3 regions of the Allobosea sp. TAF32 genome follow, and region 1 is predicted to be linked to each of the others. Evidence: predicted binding sites of a transcription regulator. Region 1 holds the regulator's gene; each other region holds the start of a gene.
The links. Region 1 encodes HrcA, which represses chaperone genes, less so after heat shock. Its sites were predicted from a motif close to GTTAGCACTCNCNNNNNGNGAGTGCTAAC; they were not measured.

Region 1 (6,303 bases):
GCTCAAGACCTGGATGCTCGCCACAAGTACGAGCATGACGCCGGTGACGCCCCCGAACGACGGCGAACCTCAAGCCGCCAGATCGGCCACCAGCGCATCGAGCAGCAGCGCGCCGTCCGGCGTCGCCGCAAGCCTGCCGCCCTGCTTATGCATCAGCAGCTTCTCCTCGATCAGGCTGGCGATGCGCTTGGCATTGAGCTCGCGGCCTGCGAGCGCCTTGAACACTGCGGGATCGATACCTTCGACCAGACGTAGGCCCATCAGCAGATATTCGTCGCCCTGCGATTCCTCGCTCAGGCGCTCGTCCTCGACCAGGGCGTGACCCTCGGCCTCGACCCGTTCCAGCCAGATTTCCGGCCGCTTCTCGGTCGAATGCGCCATCCGCCCTTGCGCCGTCACCAACCTGCCATGGGCGCCGGGGCCGACGCCGGCATATTCGCCATAGTGCCAGTAGACAAGATTGTGGCGGCATTCCGCGCCCGGCCGGGCGTGGTTGGAGATCTCGTAGACCGGCAGGCCGTGCTTGGCGGTGATCTCCTGCGTCGTCTCGTAGAGCGCCGCACCCGCATCATGGTCGGGGATGGCGAGCTTGCCGGCCCGGAACAGCCGCTCGAAGGCGGTGCCGGGCTCGATGGTGAGCTGGTAGAGCGAGAGGTGCTCGGCCGCGTGGCTGATCGCCAGCTCCAGCTCCGCGCGCCAGAGCGCCGGCGTCTGCGCCGGCGAGCGGGCATAGATCAGATCGAAGGAATAGCGCTCGAAATACTTGCGTGCGATAGCGACGGCCGCGAGCGCTTCCTCGGCCGAATGCATTCGGCCGAGCGCCTTGAGATCGGCATCGTTCAGCGCCTGCACCCCGAGCGAGACACGGTTGACGCCTGCCGCCCGGAAGTCACGGAAGCGGCCGGCCTCGACGCTGGTCGGGTTCGCCTCCAGCGTCACCTCGCAATTCGGATCGACCGTCCAGTGCTCGCCGATCGCGTCGAGGATCGCCCCGACCGTGCGGCCCTCCATCAGCGAGGGCGTGCCGCCGCCGAAGAAAATCGAGGAGACCGTGCGGCCCGGCGCCAGCGCGGCGCGATGCGCGATCTCGCGGCGGAAGGCGGCGATGTACCGGGCCTGATCCGGCGGCTGCAGGCGTACATGCGAGTTGAAGTCGCAATAGGGGCATTTGGCCAGGCAGAATGGCCAATGCACATAGACGGCAAAGCCCGCATCCGCAGTCGGATGCGAGGCGGTGGGCCGCTCCGACAGGGCGGCCGCGGCACTCACGCCGATTTCCTCAGGCAGGCGGCGGCAAGCACATGGAACGCGCGCGCCCGATGCGACAGGCCGGGCGAGCCATCGGCCGGGATGCCGTGCTTCTCGTCCGCCGTCATCTCGCCGAAAGTCTTGCCCTGGCCATCGGGGAGGAAGATCGGGTCGTAGCCGAAGCCGCCCGCGCCACGGATCTCATGAGTGACCGTGCCGAAGACGCGGCCCTCGAACAATTCCTGATGGCCGTCCGGCCAGGCGATGACCAGCGCCGAGACGAAATGCGCCCTGCGTTTGTCGGGCATGGCGGCACCGCGCTTGGCCAGCTCCATCTGCACGCGTGCGATCGCCGGGGCGAAATCCTTGCCCGGCCCGGCCCAGTTGGCCGAGAACAGGCCGGGGGCACCGTCGAGCGCATCGATGCAGACGCCCGAATCGTCGGACAGCGCCGGCAGCCCGCTCGCTTTGGCGGCGGCCACGGCCTTGATCGCCGCATTCTCCGAGAACATGGTGCCGTCCTCGACCGGTTCGGGCAGGCCGAGCTCCCCGGCCGAGACGAGCTCGATGCCGTAGGGAGCCAATAACTGGCGCATCTCGCGCAGCTTGCCCTGGTTGTGGGTCGCGATCACGACCTTGCCGGTGAGGAGGCGGTGGTTCGGCATCGGTTTTCTCGTATCCGCCTCGTCATCCCGGGCTTGAGCCGGGATCCATCGAAGGCGCCGAAGCTCTACGATGGATTCCGGGTCTTCGCTTCGCTACGTCCGGAATGACGGCGTTGTTTCGTTGTCTGTGCGATCAATCGATCAGGCTACCGCCGCCTTCTGCAGCGCGACGAGCTTGGAAACGCCGCCCTTGGCGAGCTTGAGCAGTGCGAGCAGTTCCTCCTCCGAGAAGGGCGCGCCTTCTGCCGTGCCCTGCACCTCGACGAGGCCGCCTGCGCCGGTGATGACGAAATTCGCATCGGTCTGCGCGCCGGAATCCTCGACATAGTCGAGATCGATCACCGGGTTGCCGGCGACGATGCCGCAGGAGATGGCGGCGACATGGTCCTTCAGCGGGTGGGTGCCCTTGAGGAGCCCGCGGCCTTCCATCCACTTAAGCGCATCGTGCAGGGCGACCCAGGCGCCTGTGATCGAGGCAGTGCGTGTGCCGCCATCGGCCTGCAGCACGTCGCAGTCGACGACGATCTGGCGCTCGCCGATCGCAGTCAGGTCGACGACGGCGCGAAGCGAGCGCCCGACCAGTCGCTGGATCTCCTGCGTGCGGCCGGAGGGCTTGCCGGAGGTGACCTCGCGGCGCGTGCGCTCATGCGTGGCGCGCGGCAGCATCGAATATTCGGCGGTGACCCAGCCCTTGCCGGTCCCGCGCAGCCACGGCGGCCCCTTTTCCTCGACAGTCGCGGCGCACAGCACCTTGGTCTCGCCGAACGTCACCATGCAGGAGCCCTCGGCATAGCGCACCACGCCGCGTTCGAGCGTGACCTTGCGCATCTCGTCGGCGGCGCGTTTGGAGGGTCGCATGAAATGATCCTATCTTGCGGAGGAGTGGCGGCTTTTAGGCTCTCCCGCCCGGTACGGCAAGGCAGGAGCCTTTCCGCCCCTTGATCCATGCGCATCGCATGACGACAATAGGATGGAGGAACGGTTCGCCCGTAAAGGTTCATGAGCGCCCATACGCCCCGCCCCGAGACGATCAGCAGCCTGGTCGAGACCGATCAGCGCTCGCGCGAGATCTTCCGCCAGATCGTCGACGGCTTCCTGGCGACCGGCGAGCCGGTCGGCTCGCGCAACATTGCCCGCCTGCTGCCGATGTCGCTCTCGCCCGCGACGGTGCGCAACGTCATGACCGATCTGGAGCTGGCCGGGCTGATCTACGCGCCGCATACCTCTGCGGGGCGACTTCCGACAGAAAGAGGCCTGCGCTTCTTCGTCGATGCGATGATGGAGGTCGGCAATCTCACCTCCGACGAGCGCAAGCGCATCGAGGCGCAGATCAGGGCTGCCGCAACCAATCGCAGCCTCGACCAGACGCTGACCGAAGCCTCGGCGCTCCTCTCCGGCCTGTCGCGCGGCGCCGGTGTCGTCGTCACCACCAAGGCCGATCCAAGGCTCAAGCACATCGAGTTCGTCCGGCTCGATCCCGCCCGTGCGCTGGTCGTTCTGGTCGCGGACGATGGTACGGTCGAGAACCGCCTGCTGGCGTTGCCGCCCGGCCTGCCGGCCTCGGCGTTGAGCGAGGCGGCGAACTTCCTCAACGCCCGCATCATCGGCAAGACGCTCGCCGAGCTGCGGGGCGAGATCGCGACCCAGCGCTCGCAGATGGAGCGCGAGCTCGATGCGCTGACTGCGCGCCTCGTCGAGAACGGCATCGCCACCTCGTCGGGCCCGAGCAGCGACCGCCATCTGATCGTCCGTGGCCAGGCCAACCTGCTCGAGGATCTGAAGGCGCAGGAGGACCTCGAGCGCATCCGCCTGCTCTTTGGCGATCTCGAGACCCAGACCGACATGATCGATCTTCTGTCGCGGGCGGAGGATGGCGATGGCGTGCGCATCTTCATCGGCTCGGAGAACAAGCTGTTCTCGATGTCGGGCTCCTCGATGGTGGCGGCGCCCTTCCGCGATGCCGAGCAGCGCATCGTCGGCGTCGTCGGCATCATCGGCCCGACGCGCCTGAACTATGCCCGCATCGTCCCGATGGTCGACTACACCGCCAAGGTGGTCGGCAGCCTGCTCGACGGCGAGCGTTGAGTCGAGAGCAGGGTGCAAAAAGTGGGAACCGGTTTTTCGCGATCCTGCTCTGACTTTTGAAGACGGATTTGGCTTCCGGCGCGGATGAGGCTACCTCTGCGCGCGAAAGCGACCTGTTCGCGCCCGAACATCCAAGGCCAGAGCCATGTCAGACCAGCTTCCCGACCGCCTCTCCGTCAACCCGGACAGCCCGTTTTACGACGCCGAGGTGCTGGCGCGCGACATCGGCATCCGTTTCAAGGGCGTCGAGAAGACCAATGTCGAGGAATATTGCGTCTCCGAAGGCTGGGTGAAGGTCGCCGCCGGCGCCGCCAAGGACCGCTTCGGCCGCCCGATGACGATCACGCTCAAGGGGCCCGTCGAGCCCTATATCCGCGGCGCGGCTCAGGCCGAGGGCTGACGGAAGGTTCCCATACGGCTGAGGAGACGAGGCGCCGGGCAGTGGCCGGCGCTCTCGGGAGCCTCTCGCATTAACGCAGTTGCCGCTACGGCATTGCGTTGAGGCGGCGCATATGCATTGATCATGCAACCAATGGTTGCGTGAGGCGATGATGCTGTCTCCTTGGTTGCTGATTGCGAACACCCTCCGAGGCATCTCCGAATACAAGGGCGCAGCCGCGGAACCGCGGATCTTGGAGATGTTCCGCCTGTCGGGGCACGGTCAGGTCCGCAGCGACGAACAGGCGTGGTGTGCGGCTTTCGTCGGTGCCTGCCTCGTGCTTTCCGGCTACGCGTCGAGCCGCTCGCTGATGGCCCGCAGCTATCTCAACCTCGGTGCGAAGCTCGAAGAGCCACGCGAAGGCTGCATCGTCGTCCTCTCGCGCAACGAGGCGAACAGCTCCTATGGTCATGTCGGCTTTTTCCTGCGCGAGGATGACGAGCACTTGTTCGTGCTCGGCGGCAATCAGAGGGATAGCGTCACGGTCTCCAGCTATTCGAAGTCCAGGCTGCTTGGTTTTCGGTGGCCAACCGAGCGGGTGCCGGTTGCGGCCAGCGGCCTCCTGCCGAACATTCAGCAGCTCGGCGTCCCCGACGAGCAGATCACGACGGAGGCTTTGGAGAATGAGCAGCGCGGGGTGCTCGGCGCGATCGATGGAGGGCAAGGCCTGCCCGAGTTTCTGCCCCTCGGTCCTGGCGTCAATCCAGATTTCATCGACAAGGTCGAGGCCGTCCAGAAGCTGCTGAACAAGCAAGGCTATCCGCCCGGGACCGAAGATGGCGATTACGGGCTGCGGACAATGACGGCCGTCTTCTCCTTCCAGCAGGCCAACGGCATCCCGCCGACGGGCATCGTCGATGCCTGGACCTGGTTCCAGCTCCAGAACGGGGAGCCGATGCCGCTCTGGCCGGAGCGGCGCAACGAGACGGCGCGGGAGCTGAAGCGGGAGGGCTCGGAGACGATCGCGTTGACCGACCGCGGGCGCTGGCTCGCGCTCGCGACCGCGCTGTTCGGCGTATTGGGGCTGACGGATGCGCGCACCGGTCTCTTCGAGAAGACCGGTCAGTTGGCCACCAAGGCCGAAGCAGCCGCAACGCAGGTCGTGCAATCCTCCTCGGTGACGGACTGGGTCATGCCTGCGGCCCTTGCCGACGAGGCGGGGAGCTCCCTGCCCACGATCCTGCCGGTCCTTCTGGGTGCCAGGGGCGGAGTCTGGATCATATTGATCGCGCTTGCCGTCATGCTCTGGCGCAATGCTCAGGCGACCACCGCTCAGCGCGTCGACGAACACCGGACGGGCGCGAATCTGCGTTACTGATCGAGGGGGAGCCTATGGTCGATTTCACGCAGGACATCGTCAACGAGATCACGCGGCTGGCCCAGACACAGGGGCTGGAGCCGGCCGTAGCTCTCGCCGTCGTCGAGGTCGAGAGCAATGGTCGCGCCTTCGAGGCCGACGGCGCCACTCCCGTCTTCCTGTTCGAGAAGCATGTCTTCCATCGGCTGCTGCGCGAGGCTGCGCCATCGCTGCTGGCGCGGGCGGAAGCGGAGGGTCTCGCCATCCCGAGCTGGCAACGCGCCTCTCAATACGCCGATCAGGGGCGTGCGGGCCGTCTGAGTGTGCTGCAGCGCGCCCGGGCGATTCACGAGGAGATCGCCAATCGCTCGGCGTCTTGGGGCCTCGGCCAGATCATGGGCTTCAACGCGGTCGCGCTGGGCTACGCCTCGGCCACCGATATGGTCGCGAGCATGGCAACGGGCGTAACCGCGCAGATCGAGGCGATGCTGCGCTTCATCGCGATGAATCCCGCGATGACGCGGGCCTTGCGGAGCCGCGACTGGGCCGGTTTCGCGTATCGCTATAAT
Region 2 (6,303 bases), on a different contig from region 1:
ATATGCCAGCCCGCAGCAGCCAGTCGGTCTACGTGGTGGCTTCTGACGCAGGCTGCGATGGCGCCGGCCAATTCCGGCTAAGCGGGGCTGCTCAAGAAAATCAGAGGCCCCCCCGCGATTGACCCTCACGTACGCAGGTGATCATCCTCTTGCCGTCATGCTGTCATCGTCTCAGGAATTGTCGCTTTCGGCAAACTTGGAATGGTGGCTTTGCTGCCGCTGTGAAATCCTGATTCAGTCGTCCTAACGGAGGGCGGCGCGACGAGGGGCGAGCGGCGGGTGGCGCAAGAAGCTCTGTTTTACGCCGCGTGAGCATTGGGTGCGCGCTATCGATCGCTTCGTCGAACTTTCGGAGATTCGCGCGCATCTGCGCCCGTTCTACAGCGAGATGGGCCGGCCTTCGGTCGATCCCGAGCCGATGATCCGGATGCTGCTCATCGGCACTGCTTCGGGATCCGCTCGGAGCGTCGGCTCTGTGACGAGGTCCATCTGAACCTGGCCTATCGCTGGTTTTGGCGACTTGGGCTGGAGGGCGATGTTCCCGACCACTCGAACTTTCTCGAAGAACCGGCATGGCCGCTTTCGTGAGAACGATCTCCTAAACGAGCTGTTCGAGAAGACCGTCCCGCGCTGCATCGCGGAAGGGCTGATCCGAGCCGACACGAACAAGCAAGGCTCGGCCGAGGCTTCCCAGCCTGTTGACTGGGACGATCTCGCCCGGTCGCGCCGCTCGGTACGCGAGTATCTCGGCACGCTCGATGAGGCCGCCTGGGGAGCGGCCAACGGGGCCAGGCCGAAGTTCCGCGCTCCGATCCGCCGGCGCAATGGACGGTTCGCCTATGCACCAACTATCTGATCGATCTCGACCATGCCGTCATCGTCGATGTCGAGGCTAAGTCGCTACGAGCTCCCAAGGAGCGACGTCCGAGGGAGGGAGCAGATGATGGCGCCGATTCCGTAGCATGCCGCTGCCCAATGTCGGCCGACTGCGCTTTCAACTAAGCCAATTTGCGCCCAGCTGACCTCATCGAGTGCCAAAGAGTACGCAGAGAACGCAGGCACCCAACGGCATCAACCGCTCATGACAAAGCTGCCAGACCTTGACCCGTTAGAGAACGGTATCGGCGCATGGCGTACACAAACCGGCGGGCGCCTGCGGAGACCCAGCTTACGAAGAGCCCGGCCTCGCTAAAGCGAGGTCGAGCCCTTAATCAGGCGTGGCCGCGCGAGCCTTCCCTCCGGCTGCCGGCGAATGCGGCGACGTCTGGCGCGAGAAGCTCGTGCTTTTCCGCCCATGACGCGAACAAGCCGCGCGCCGTATCCGGTTCAATCTCGCCGCGGATCGCCGCCAGGCAAGCCTTCAGCGCAAAGCCGTGGACCGCATCTCGCCTGCTGATCGGCAAGTCGGCCAGGAACATGTAGGCCTCCATCGCAGAGGCGATTGCCGCCGGATACCCGAGCCCGGTCAGGATCACGACCGGCCTCTCGAAGTCGTCTGATGTCATCATGCAGTCCTCCCCGAACGAGGAGCGATTGCCAAGGTTGCCATAGCCATATCCTCCTGGAAGCAACATGGATCCGGTTTGGTTGATTGCCGCCCGCATCGAGCCGATTGTCATGATCGGCGGCTCCCTGATTCTGGTGAGGGTTTTGCTCAGATCAAGCCCTTGCAGCGATCGATCGGGACGAAGCGCAACTCGTCGCTACTGGAGCCGGAATTCGCCGCTGACCGCACTGAGGTCGGCCGGGCCGATCAGGTCCTTGTGCGCGACGGTGATGCGGAACAGCTTGCCGTCGAGCTTGGTCTGCCAGAAGGCGAGGAACTTGTTGAGCTCGGGGAAGCGCGGGGCGAGGTCGTAGTCCTGCCAGATGTACTCCTGCAGGATCGAAGGGTGGTCGGGCAAGCGGTATAGGATCCCGGCGGTGGTCAATCCGTAGCCGGCGATCTGGCGGGCGAAGTCTGTCGAAACCATTCCTTTCAGCTCCCAGGTTTCACTGTCCCGATGGCAGCGCGTTTCCAACGCCTTGGCAAGCCAAAAAGTTGCGTTTGCGCTGCCTTTTCAGCCTATTAGCACTCAATCAAAAAAAGTGCTGCCGGCCTCTTGAAGGCAAAAATCGGGCAACCCAAATCATCGCGCGGGCACGGCGCCTCAGGGGCGCGCGGAACCTCGCCGCGAGACCCGAACAGGGCCGACCCGCTTTGACATGTGACCGACATGGAAACCGGAGGAACTCATGAAGTTTCGGCCACTGCATGACCGCGTCGTCGTGAAGCGCATCGACGCCGAGGAGAAGACCAAGGGCGGGATCATCATCCCCGACACCGCCAAGGAGAAGCCGCAGGAGGGCGAGGTCGTCGCCGTCGGCGCCGGCGCACGCGACGAGACCGGCAAGCTCGTGCCGCCCGACGTCAAGGTCGGCGACCGCGTGCTCTTCGGCAAATGGAGCGGCACCGAGGTCAAGATCGATGGCCAGGACCTTCTGATCATGAAGGAATCCGACATCATGGGCGTCGTCGAGACGACTGCCGCCCTCAAGAAGGCCGCCTGACGGGGCCTCATCCCCATCATCAACCTGAAACCTCAAGTCTGAAGGAGTGAGGAATCATGGCTGCGAAGGACGTGAAGTTTTCGCAGGACGCGCGCGAGCGGATGCTGCGCGGCGTCGACACGCTGGCGAATGCCGTGAAGGTCACGCTGGGTCCCAAGGGCCGCAACGTCGTGATCGAGAAGTCGTTCGGGGCGCCTCGGATCACAAAGGACGGCGTCACCGTCGCCAAGGAGATCGAGCTTTCCGACAAGTTCGAAAACATGGGCGCCCAGATGGTCCGCGAGGTGGCATCGAAGCAGAACGACGCGGCTGGCGACGGCACGACGACGGCGACCGTGCTCGCCCAGGCGATCGTTCGCGAAGGCGCCAAGGCGGTGGCCGCCGGCATCAATCCGATGGACCTGAAGCGCGGCATCGATTTAGCCGTCGAAGCGATTACGAAGTCGCTCGGCGAGCACTCGAAGACCATCACCGGTTCGGAGGAGGTCGCGCAGGTCGGTACCATCTCCGCCAATGGCGACCGGACGATCGGCGAGATGATCGCCGAGGCGATGAAGAAGGTCGGCAGCGAGGGTGTCATCACCGTCGAGGAAGCCAAGACAGCCGAGACCGAGCTCGACGTCGTCGAAGGCATGCAGTTCGATCGCGGCTATCTCTCGCCTTACTTCGTGACCAACACGGAGAAGATGGTCGCGGAACTGGAAGACCCCTACATCCTGATCCACGAGAAGAAGCTCTCGGGACTCCAGACGATGCTGCCGCTACTGGAAGCGGTGGTGCAGACTGGCAAGCCGCTGCTGATCGTGGCGGAGGATGTCGAGGGCGAGGCCCTGGCCACGCTCGTCGTCAACAAGCTCCGCGGCGGCCTCAAGATCGCTGCCGTCAAGGCTCCGGGTTTCGGCGACCGCCGCAAGGCCATGCTGGAGGACATCGCGATCCTGACCGGCGGCACCGCGATCAGCGAGGATCTCGGCATCAAGCTGGAGACCGTCACACTCGACATGCTCGGCCGGGCCAAGAAGGTCCGCATCGAGAAGGAGAACACGACCATCGTTGACGGGGCCGGTGCGAAGGTCGAGATCGACGCCCGCGTAGCCCAGATCAAGGCCCAGATCGAGGATACCACCTCGGACTACGACCGCGAAAAGCTGCAGGAGCGTCTGGCCAAGCTCGCCGGCGGCGTCGCGGTGATCCGCGTCGGCGGCGCGACCGAGGTCGAGGTCAAGGAGAAGAAGGATCGCGTCGACGATGCCCTGAACGCGACCCGCGCTGCGGTGGAAGAAGGCATTCTGCCCGGCGGCGGCGTCGCGCTCCTGCGCGCGGTCAAGGCGCTCGAAGGTGTCGTGCCCAGCAATGAAGACCAGAAGACCGGCATCGAGATCGTCCGCAAGGCGATCACTGCCCCGGCCCGCCAGATCGTCGAGAATGCCGGCGGGGATGGCGCGGTCGTGGTCGGCAAGCTGCTGGAGTCTACGGATTACGCCTGGGGCTACGATGCCCAGACCGGCGAGTATGGCGATCTGGTCAAAGCCGGCATCATCGACCCGACCAAGGTCGTGCGCACGGCGATCCAGGATGCGGCATCGGTCGCGGGCTTGCTGATCACCACCGAGGCGATGAACGCCGAGGCGCCGAAGAAGGATCCGGCGCCGGCCATGCCCGCCGGTGGCATGGACTATTGAGCATGGAGGGCGCCGCTTCGGCGGCGCCCTCTTCCAGCGCCGCGATCTCCCGGCACGCCGAGGCAAAGCCATGCCCTTTTCAACGTTGACCGATCCCGTCGATCTGGCCCGTGCCGAGGCCGCACTCGAAAAGGCATGGGCCGAACTCAAGCCGTCGCTTCCGGAAGGCTCTCGCGAACACGAGCGAAACAACCTCGCATATATCGTTGCTTCGCTGGTTCCTCTGGCGCTCGACGAGGATGATCTCGCAGAGCGTGCGATCGATCGGTTTCGCGAGAAAGCCTAGTCGAGAGCCCCCCGGGAAAGCCCCTGCATTCGTCTCAATCGCATCTGGCATCCGACATGACCGACGGCCCGCAGCAACCTAAGGACATCGCCCCTTCCGACCACTTCAAGGCTCTCATCACCAACGCCGAAAGCGCGACATATGGATTGAAGGATAACCTCTTGGCCGTCATGACACGGGATGGATCGGCAAGTTGGCAGACCGTCGCCGCCCATGTCGAGGCCCAATTGCCCGGCGCGGGCGAGTTCGCGACCGCGCGGTTGAACGCCATACTTGCTCTGATCAGGACGCTTTCCAACCGACAAGCGTCGGGGAGCCGATGAGTTCCGCTCCCAATCGTCGCCCCGACCGGCTAGCTTGCCGCGTTTCCGCGGGATATCGCTCTCTGCCAGGAACTCCCTGCCGCCCCGTCTCTTCGAGAAACCCCGATGACAACGACCGCCACCACAGCCGAGCATCGCAGCTTCGAAGCCGACGTCTCTCGCCTGCTCCATATGATGGTGCATTCGGTCTATTCCGACCGGGACGTTTTCCTGCGCGAGCTGATCTCGAACGCAGCCGACGCTTGCGAGAAGCTGCGCTACGAAGCGATCGGCAAGCCCGAGCTTCTGGGAGAAGAGCCTAAGCTTGCGATCACCATCTCGGCCGAACCGGAGGCCGGCAAGCTGACCATTGCCGACAACGGCATCGGCATGAGCCATGACGAGATGATCGAGGCCCTCGGCACGATCGCCCGTTCCGGCACGCGTAGCTTCATGGAGCGGGTCGCGACCGCCGATGGCAAGGACGGCGCGCAGCTCATCGGCCAGTTCGGCGTCGGCTTCTATTCCGCCTTCATGGTCGCCGCGAAGGTCGAGGTCGTCAGCCGCCGGGCCGACAGCGCCGAAGCCTGGACCTGGTCCTCGGACGGCAAGGGCGAGTTCACGGTGGCGCCAGCGGCGCTGGACGAGGCTCCGTCTCGCGGGACGCGCGTGACGCTTCACCTGATGGAGGATGCCAAGTCCTAATGCCGAGCGCTGGACGCTGGAGCGCATCGTCAAAGAACAGTCCGGCCATGTGCCCATCCCGATTTCACTCATTACGGAGCCGGGAGCAGACGCCGTCGCCCTCTCCGACGGGGCCGCGCTTTGGACCAAGCCCAAGAGCGAGATCACCAAGGACGAATACGCCGATTTCTACCGCAGCGTTGCGGGGCAATATGACGAGCCGGCCGCTACGATCCATTTTCGCGCTGAAGGCCTGCACGAATATACAGCGCTGGCCTTCGTCCCGGGTGCGCGCCCCTTTAACCTCTTCGACGCCGACCGCAAGGGGCGGATCAAGCTCTATGTGAAGCGCGTCTTCATCACGGAGGAGGCCGAACTCCTGCCGCGCTACCTGCGCTTCGTACGCGGCATCGTCGACACCGCCGACCTGCCGCTCAACGTCTCCCGCGAGATGATCCAGGACAGCCCGCTGCTCGGCGCGATCAAAAAGGGCGTCACCAACCGTGTCCTCTCCGATCTCGCGAAGCTGGCCGAGCAGGATCCGGACACGTTCCGGCTGATCTGGGAAAATTTCGGCTTCGTCATCAAGGAAGGGCTCTATGAGGATTTCGCTCGCCGGGATCAAATTCTAAGCCTCGCGCGCTTCCGCACGACGGCTTCAGGTGAAAGCTGGCGTAGTCTGAAGGACTATGTCGGTGCGCTGAAAGAGAACCAGACGGCGATCTATTACATCGCCGGCGACAATGCCTCCCGGATCGCCAGCTCCCCGCAGCTCGAAGGCTTCCGGGCGCGCGGTATC
Region 3 (6,303 bases), on a different contig from region 1:
TGGTGCTGGCCAGCCCTCCCAGCAGGACGGCCATCGGATCGCGGAGCCACCATGCCGCGCCGACCATCAGCGCGAGGGCAAAGCTGCTCCTGACGAGGACGAGCCGGGCATAGGCAGCGTCGAGGAAGCGCGAGCGGGCGATGGCACCGTGATAGTCGAACCAGCCGGCGCCGACGCCGCCGGCAACGGCCACGGCGAGCAGGGTCATCGGCAGGCCCGTGTCGATTCCGGCGAGCAGCGCCGCCGCCAGGAGCGCGCAAAGGGAAAGGCCGATGCCGGCGAAGAGCAGATCGAGCGTCGCGCGGATGCCGGGGTCGCTTTCGCAGCTCTGCGCCGAATAGAAGCGGACGACCGAGAGCTTCAGCCAGTCGAGCAGTGCCGTGTTGATGAGCACGACGATCGCGGCGCCGATGGCATAAAGGCCGAACGCCTCGGGCCCCAGGAACAGGGCGACGAGCAACCCGAGGACGAAGTTCAGCCCGGCATTGACGATGAAGGGCAGAAGAACGGTCATGTTGTCTCGGTCGCGGCGCCCGTGCGGCAAGGGTCTTTTGACACCGGCAAGCGCAGGAAACCTGCCATGGTCCCTAACAGCCTCTAGGCCATCGGATCGAAAAGTGGAATCGGGTTTCTCGGAACAATCCGATGCTCTAAGTCAATCGCCATGACTGCCTTGCTACCGCCGATCCGCGACGCCCGCGATTCTGATTCCGAACCGCTCGCCAGGCTCATCGCCGCGAGCTTCGCCGAATATCCGAATTGCCATTTCGAATGGTCCGAGTTTCCCGAACTGCGTCGCCCGGCCAGCCACTTCGCAGCCAAAGGCGGAAAACTCTGGATCGCGGATTCGCCCCATGGCGGCATCGCCGGCTCGCTCGGCGTCACGCCGCTGCCGGAGCAGAACGCAATCGAGATCACCAAGGTCTATGCCGATCCGGCCTTTCGCGGTTCGGGCCTGGCGCAGGCGCTCTTCGACGAGGCGCTGCGCTTCGCCGAGGCCGGCAGCTTCAGCGAGATGATGCTATGGTCCGACAGCCGCTTCGCGCGTGGCCACCGCTTCTACGAAAAGCTCGGTTTCGTGCGCTGGCCGGGCGAGCGCTATCTGGCTGACGTCTCCGCGAGCTGGGAATACCATTTCCGCAAGCCGCTTGCCGCGCCGCCGGCATGACCTTGTCCATCGCCCTGCGCGCTGCGCTCGGCATCGCCCTCCTCACCGCCATGGATGCGGTGATCAAGGGCCAGATGCAGCAGCATCCTTTCATCGTCGCGCTGTTCATGCGCTTCCTGATGGGCGGCCTCTGCGCGCTCGCCGTCCTCGCGCTCGCCCGCCCGGCCCGCCCGACCCGCGACAGCATCATCGGCAATGTCGCGCGCGTCCCGCTCGTCGTGCTGACGGCTGGCAGCTTCTTCTATTCGGTCTCGGTGCTGCCGCTCGCCGAAGCACTGACGCTGTCGTTCCTTGCCCCTGTCTTCGTCGCGGTGCTCGGCGGCCTGCTCCTCAAGGAGACGATCGACCGGCGCGTGCTGCAGGCGCTCGCCTTCGGCCTCGCCGGCATGCTGGTCATGGTCTGGCCGCGGTTGCAGGGCCATGTCAGCGGCGCCAGCCTCGGCGTCGCCACGGCGCTGTTCTCGGCGGTGAGCTACGCCTTCAACCTGATCCTGCTGCGGCGCATCGCGGTCCGGGAGCACCCCACGGTCATCGTCGCCTTCCAGAATATCGGGCCGGCGCTGTGCCTCGCCGTCCCGGCATTCCTCGCCTTCGTGCCGATGACATTGGCGGATCTCGCGATCTATCTCTTCGCCGGTGCGCTGGGCGTCGCGGGCCATCTCACGCTTACCTCGGCCTATGCCAAGGCTGCGGCGTCCCGGCTGGCGGCCATCGAATATACCGCCCTGATCTGGGCGAGCCTGCTCGGCTTCTTCCTCTTCGGCGAGGTGCCGCTCTACACGACCTATCTCGGAGCGCTCCTGATCGTGGCCGGCGCCGGCGCGGTCAGCCGGCGCTAGCTTTCGCCGGAAACACCATGCAGGTTTCGGTGCCGTGCGCGAGCAACTTGCCGCGCTCGTCGCGCAGATTGCCTTCCGTCGTGATGACGGAACCGCCACGATGGATCAGCCTGCCTTCGCAGCGCACCGTGCCGGAATCCGGCATCACCGGCCGGACATAGTTCAGCTTCATCTCGAGCGTGGTGTAACCCTCGCCCGGCTTGAGCGTGGAATGGGCGGCGCAGGCCATGGCGGAATCGAGGATCGTCGCGGTCCAGCCGCCATGGATCGTACCGAGCGGGTTGAAGAAGCGCGGGGACGGCCTGCCGACAAAGACGACCCGCCCTTCATCCGCCTCCACCAGATCGAAATCCATGGTCCCGGCGAAGGGCGGGGCCGGGTGCCTGCCGTCGATGATGCCGCGCAGGAAGCTCAGGCCATCGCCCGCGACCAGCACCTCGCGGGACACCACTCCGAACGTTCGATCCATGACCACCCCTCAATTCGTGTATCTGCACGATAGAGAAAGCACGTTGAATGCGTCAACAGAGCCAACGGGAATCGTGCGGAAGGAGCCTCGATATCTCAACGCGGATCGCGCGCGGCGCGGCGCAGCGCCTTCAGCCCGTCGCGGGTCTCGCGCCAGCGCTCCTCGCCGAAGCCGCCTTCGATCTTGTCCTGCGCCGACCGCCAGAAGGGGATGGCAGCCTCGATCGCCGCCCTGCCCTTCTGCGTCACCGCATAGACAGCGGCACGACCGCGGCAGTCGACCGGCTCGACCATGCCCTCGGCGGCAAGGAGCTGGAGATTGCGGGTCAGCGACGTCCGCTCCAGGGCAAAGCGCTCGGCCAGCTCGGTGATCGACTTCCAATGTCCGGTGCTCAGCGCCGAGAGCAGCACGAACTGGGTGATCTTCAACCCGCTCGGCCGCATTGCCTCGTCATAGGCACGGGTGACGGCGCGGGCCGTCATCCGGACATGCAGCGCCACGCAGGATCGGGCGATATCGTCGAGGCGCGGATCGGGCGCAGGCGGGGGAGGGAGTGTCGTCATTCAGCCATCTTAGCGTGTTCTAGCGCGTGCGGCAGCTGGAAGGCGAAGGGCTGCGGTGCCGCATCCGGCGACGTTCACTTTGTTGTCGCAGGCTTCCTTGACTCTCCGGGACCCCGAGCCTATCTCCCCGCCATCTGTTAGCACTCTCATTCGCTGACTGCTAACAGCCTCCCCCGGGTGTCCATCAGCGGCGCCCGAACCGAATAAGACCGAGAGGAAGACAGAACCATGAAGTTCCGTCCGTTGCATGACCGCGTCGTGGTCCGCCGCCTTGACAGCGAAGAGAAGACCAAGGGCGGCATCATCATCCCCGAGACCGCCAAGGAAAAGCCCCAGGAGGGCGAGGTCATCGCCGTCGGCTCCGGCGCGCGTGACGAGGCCGGCAAGCTCGTTGCCCTCGACGTCAAGAAGGGCGACCGCGTCCTGTTCGGCAAGTGGTCGGGCACCGAGGTCAAGATCGATGGTCAGGACCTCCTGATCATGAAGGAATCCGACATCATGGGCGTCGTCGGCTGATAGCCGCCTGACCGCTTTCTCAACTTTTCAATTTCAGTCCAAGGAGTAGCTCTCATGGCTGCCAAAGACGTCAAATTCGGCACTGAAGCCCGCGACAAGATGCTGCGCGGCGTGGATGTCCTCGCCAATGCCGTGAAGGTCACGCTGGGTCCGAAGGGCCGCAACGTCGTGATCGAGAAGTCGTTCGGCGCTCCGCGCATCACCAAGGACGGCGTCACCGTCGCCAAGGAGATCGAGCTTTCCGACAAGTTCGAGAACATGGGCGCCCAGATGGTCCGCGAAGTCGCTTCGCGCCAGAACGACCATGCCGGCGACGGCACCACCACCGCCACCGTTCTCGCCCAGGCGATCGTCCGTGAAGGCGCCAAGTCGGTTGCGGCCGGCATGAACCCGATGGACCTGAAGCGCGGCATCGACCTCGCTGTCGAGGCCATCGTCGCCGATCTCAAGAAGAACTCGAAGAAGGTCACCTCGAACGCGGAAGTCGCGCAGGTCGGCACCATCTCGGCCAACGGCGACTCGTCGGTCGGCGAGATGATCTCGAAGGCCATGCAGAAGGTCGGCAACGAGGGTGTCATCACCGTCGAGGAAGCCAAGACCGCCGAGACCGAGCTCGACGTCGTCGAGGGCATGCAGTTCGACCGTGGCTACCTCTCGCCGTACTTCATCACCAACTCCGAGAAGATGGTCGCCGAGCTCGACGACCCCTACATCCTCGTCTTCGAGAAGAAGCTGTCCTCGCTCCAGGCGATGCTGCCGATCCTCGAGGCCGTCGTTCAGACCGGCAAGCCGCTCCTCATCATCGCCGAGGACGTCGAGGGCGAGGCTCTGGCCACGCTCGTCGTCAACAAGCTCCGTGGCGGCCTGAAGGTCGCGGCCGTCAAGGCTCCGGGCTTCGGTGATCGCCGCAAGGCCATGCTCGAGGACATCTCGATCCTGACCGCCGGCCAGATGATCTCGGAAGACCTCGGCATCAAGCTCGAGACCGTGACGCTCAACATGCTCGGCCGCGCCAAGCGCGTGCGCATCGAGAAGGAGAACACCACGATCATCGACGGCGCCGGCAAGAAGAAGGACATCGAGGCTCGCGTCGGCCAGATCAAGGCCCAGATCGAGGAGACCTCCTCGGACTACGACCGTGAGAAGCTCCAGGAGCGTCTGGCCAAGCTCGCCGGCGGCGTCGCGGTCATCCGCGTCGGCGGCGCGACCGAGGTCGAGGTCAAGGAGAAGAAGGACCGCGTCGACGATGCTCTGAACGCGACCCGCGCTGCGGTCGAAGAAGGCATCCTTCCCGGCGGTGGCGTTGCGCTCCTGCGCGCCCTGTCCTCGGTCAAGGGCATCAAGACCCAGAACGACGACCAGAAGACCGGCGTCGAGATCGTCCGCAAGGCGATCGCCGCTCCGGCCCGCCAGATCGTCGACAACGCCGGCGATGACGGCGCGGTCGTGATCGGCAAGCTGCTCGAGTCGAAGGACTACTCCTACGGCTACAACGCCCAGACCGGCGAGTACGGCGATCTGGTCAAGGCTGGCATCATCGACCCGACCAAGGTCGTGCGCACGGCGATCCAGGACGCGGCTTCGATCGCGGGCCTGCTGATCACCACCGAGGCGATGGTCGCCGACCTGCCGAAGAAGGACGCCCCGATGCCCCCGATGGGCGGCGGCGGCATGGGCGGCATGGACTTCTGAGGAAGTCCAGGCGCTCAAGCGCTTTGACTGCCGAAACCGGGCACGCCCGGTTTCGGTGGCGGCATGGACTTCTGATCCACCGCTCCCGGCGAGACCACGGAAGGCCCGGCGCAAGCCGGGCCTTCTGCGTTTCACGGCGCCGTCATCCACCCGCCATCCAGCCGTCGCCTGATGCATGCACCCAACCGCGGTCAATTCATTCGCGTACCCTGGGAGGCATCATGCCGACACGCCGCTCAGTCCTCGCCGGCCTTGCCGCCACGACCGCCGTCCCTGCTTTCGCGCAGGCGCCGGACTGGCGACAGAGCATCAAGGAGGTGCGCTTCGGCGTCTCTTCCGCCGAGAACGAAGCGGGTGCCGTCGCCCGCACCCAGCCGATGGTCGACTACCTATCGCAGCGTCTCGGCGTGCCCGTGCGGTTCTTCCGAGTTTCGGACTATGCCGGTCTTGTCGAGGCGATGCGGGCCGATCAGGTCGACTTCGCCCGGTTCGGGCCCGCGGTCTACGCGCTCGGGCGCCGCGTGCTGGGCGACAAGCTCCAGCCGCTGCTCCGCGATGTCGATAACCACGGGCAGGAGGGGTACTATTCGGTGCTGCTGGTCCGCGCGGAGAGCCCCTACCAGAACCTTGCCGATCTCAAGGGCAAGGTCATGGCCTTCGCCGATCCGAACTCGACCTCCGGATACGCCTTCCCCGCCTATTTTCTGCGCAAGCAAGGTTTCGACCCGAAAGCTCATTTCAGCGGCACGGTCTTTTCCGGCGGGCACGACAACTCCGTATTGGCGCTGGTGCGGGGCCAGTTCGACGTCGTCGCGACCTATCAGGTCAATACCGAGTCCGGCGTCGCCCAGCGCCTCGCCCAACGCGGCATGATCCAGGCCGGCTCGACCCGCGTGCTCTGGACCTCGCCACTGATCCCCTCCAGCCCGTTTTCGACGCGCGCCAACCTGCCGCAGGGTCTCAAGGACGACTTCGTCGCCGCGATGAGCGCGATGAAAGAGGCCGCTCCGGACGTCTGGAAGACCTTCACCGACGGCCATGTCTCGCGCTATGCGC

Region 2: groES (co-chaperone GroES) is a predicted target of HrcA. The motif match lies at 2,068-2,096, and genes of this name have one in related genera.
Region 3: groES (co-chaperone GroES) is a predicted target of HrcA. The motif match lies at 3,176-3,204, and genes of this name have one in related genera.

Annotation. Positions count from the first base shown of each region.
Region 1 is NZ_JBFRDM010000001.1:815,415-821,717, reverse strand. It holds gene hemW (radical SAM family heme chaperone HemW) at 70-1,269, opposite strand; gene rdgB (RdgB/HAM1 family non-canonical purine NTP pyrophosphatase) at 1,266-1,913, opposite strand; gene rph (ribonuclease PH) at 2,055-2,771, opposite strand; gene hrcA (heat-inducible transcriptional repressor HrcA) at 2,913-3,998, shown strand; gene AB4Z16_RS03745 (DUF3297 family protein) at 4,144-4,398, shown strand; gene AB4Z16_RS03740 (C40 family peptidase) at 4,547-5,755, shown strand; gene AB4Z16_RS03735 (N-acetylmuramidase domain-containing protein) at 5,770-6,303, shown strand, end outside.
Region 2 is NZ_JBFRDM010000013.1:47,777-54,079, reverse strand. It holds partial or broken gene AB4Z16_RS25200 (transposase) at 280-894, shown strand; gene AB4Z16_RS25195 (DUF982 domain-containing protein) at 1,212-1,619, opposite strand; gene AB4Z16_RS25190 (usg protein) at 1,704-1,973, opposite strand; gene groES (co-chaperone GroES) at 2,236-2,550, shown strand; gene groL (chaperonin GroEL) at 2,607-4,232, shown strand; gene AB4Z16_RS25175 (hypothetical protein) at 4,318-4,518, shown strand; gene AB4Z16_RS25170 (hypothetical protein) at 4,575-4,841, shown strand; partial or broken gene htpG (molecular chaperone HtpG) at 4,947-6,303, shown strand, end outside.
Region 3 is NZ_JBFRDM010000003.1:381,855-388,157, reverse strand. It holds gene AB4Z16_RS09345 (lipopolysaccharide biosynthesis protein) at 1-514, opposite strand, end outside; gene AB4Z16_RS09340 (GNAT family N-acetyltransferase) at 665-1,168, shown strand; gene AB4Z16_RS09335 (DMT family transporter) at 1,165-2,007, shown strand; gene AB4Z16_RS09330 (PaaI family thioesterase) at 1,994-2,476, opposite strand; gene AB4Z16_RS09325 (MarR family winged helix-turn-helix transcriptional regulator) at 2,572-3,039, opposite strand; gene groES (co-chaperone GroES) at 3,268-3,555, shown strand; gene groL (chaperonin GroEL) at 3,610-5,247, shown strand; gene phnD (phosphate/phosphite/phosphonate ABC transporter substrate-binding protein) at 5,469-6,303, shown strand, end outside.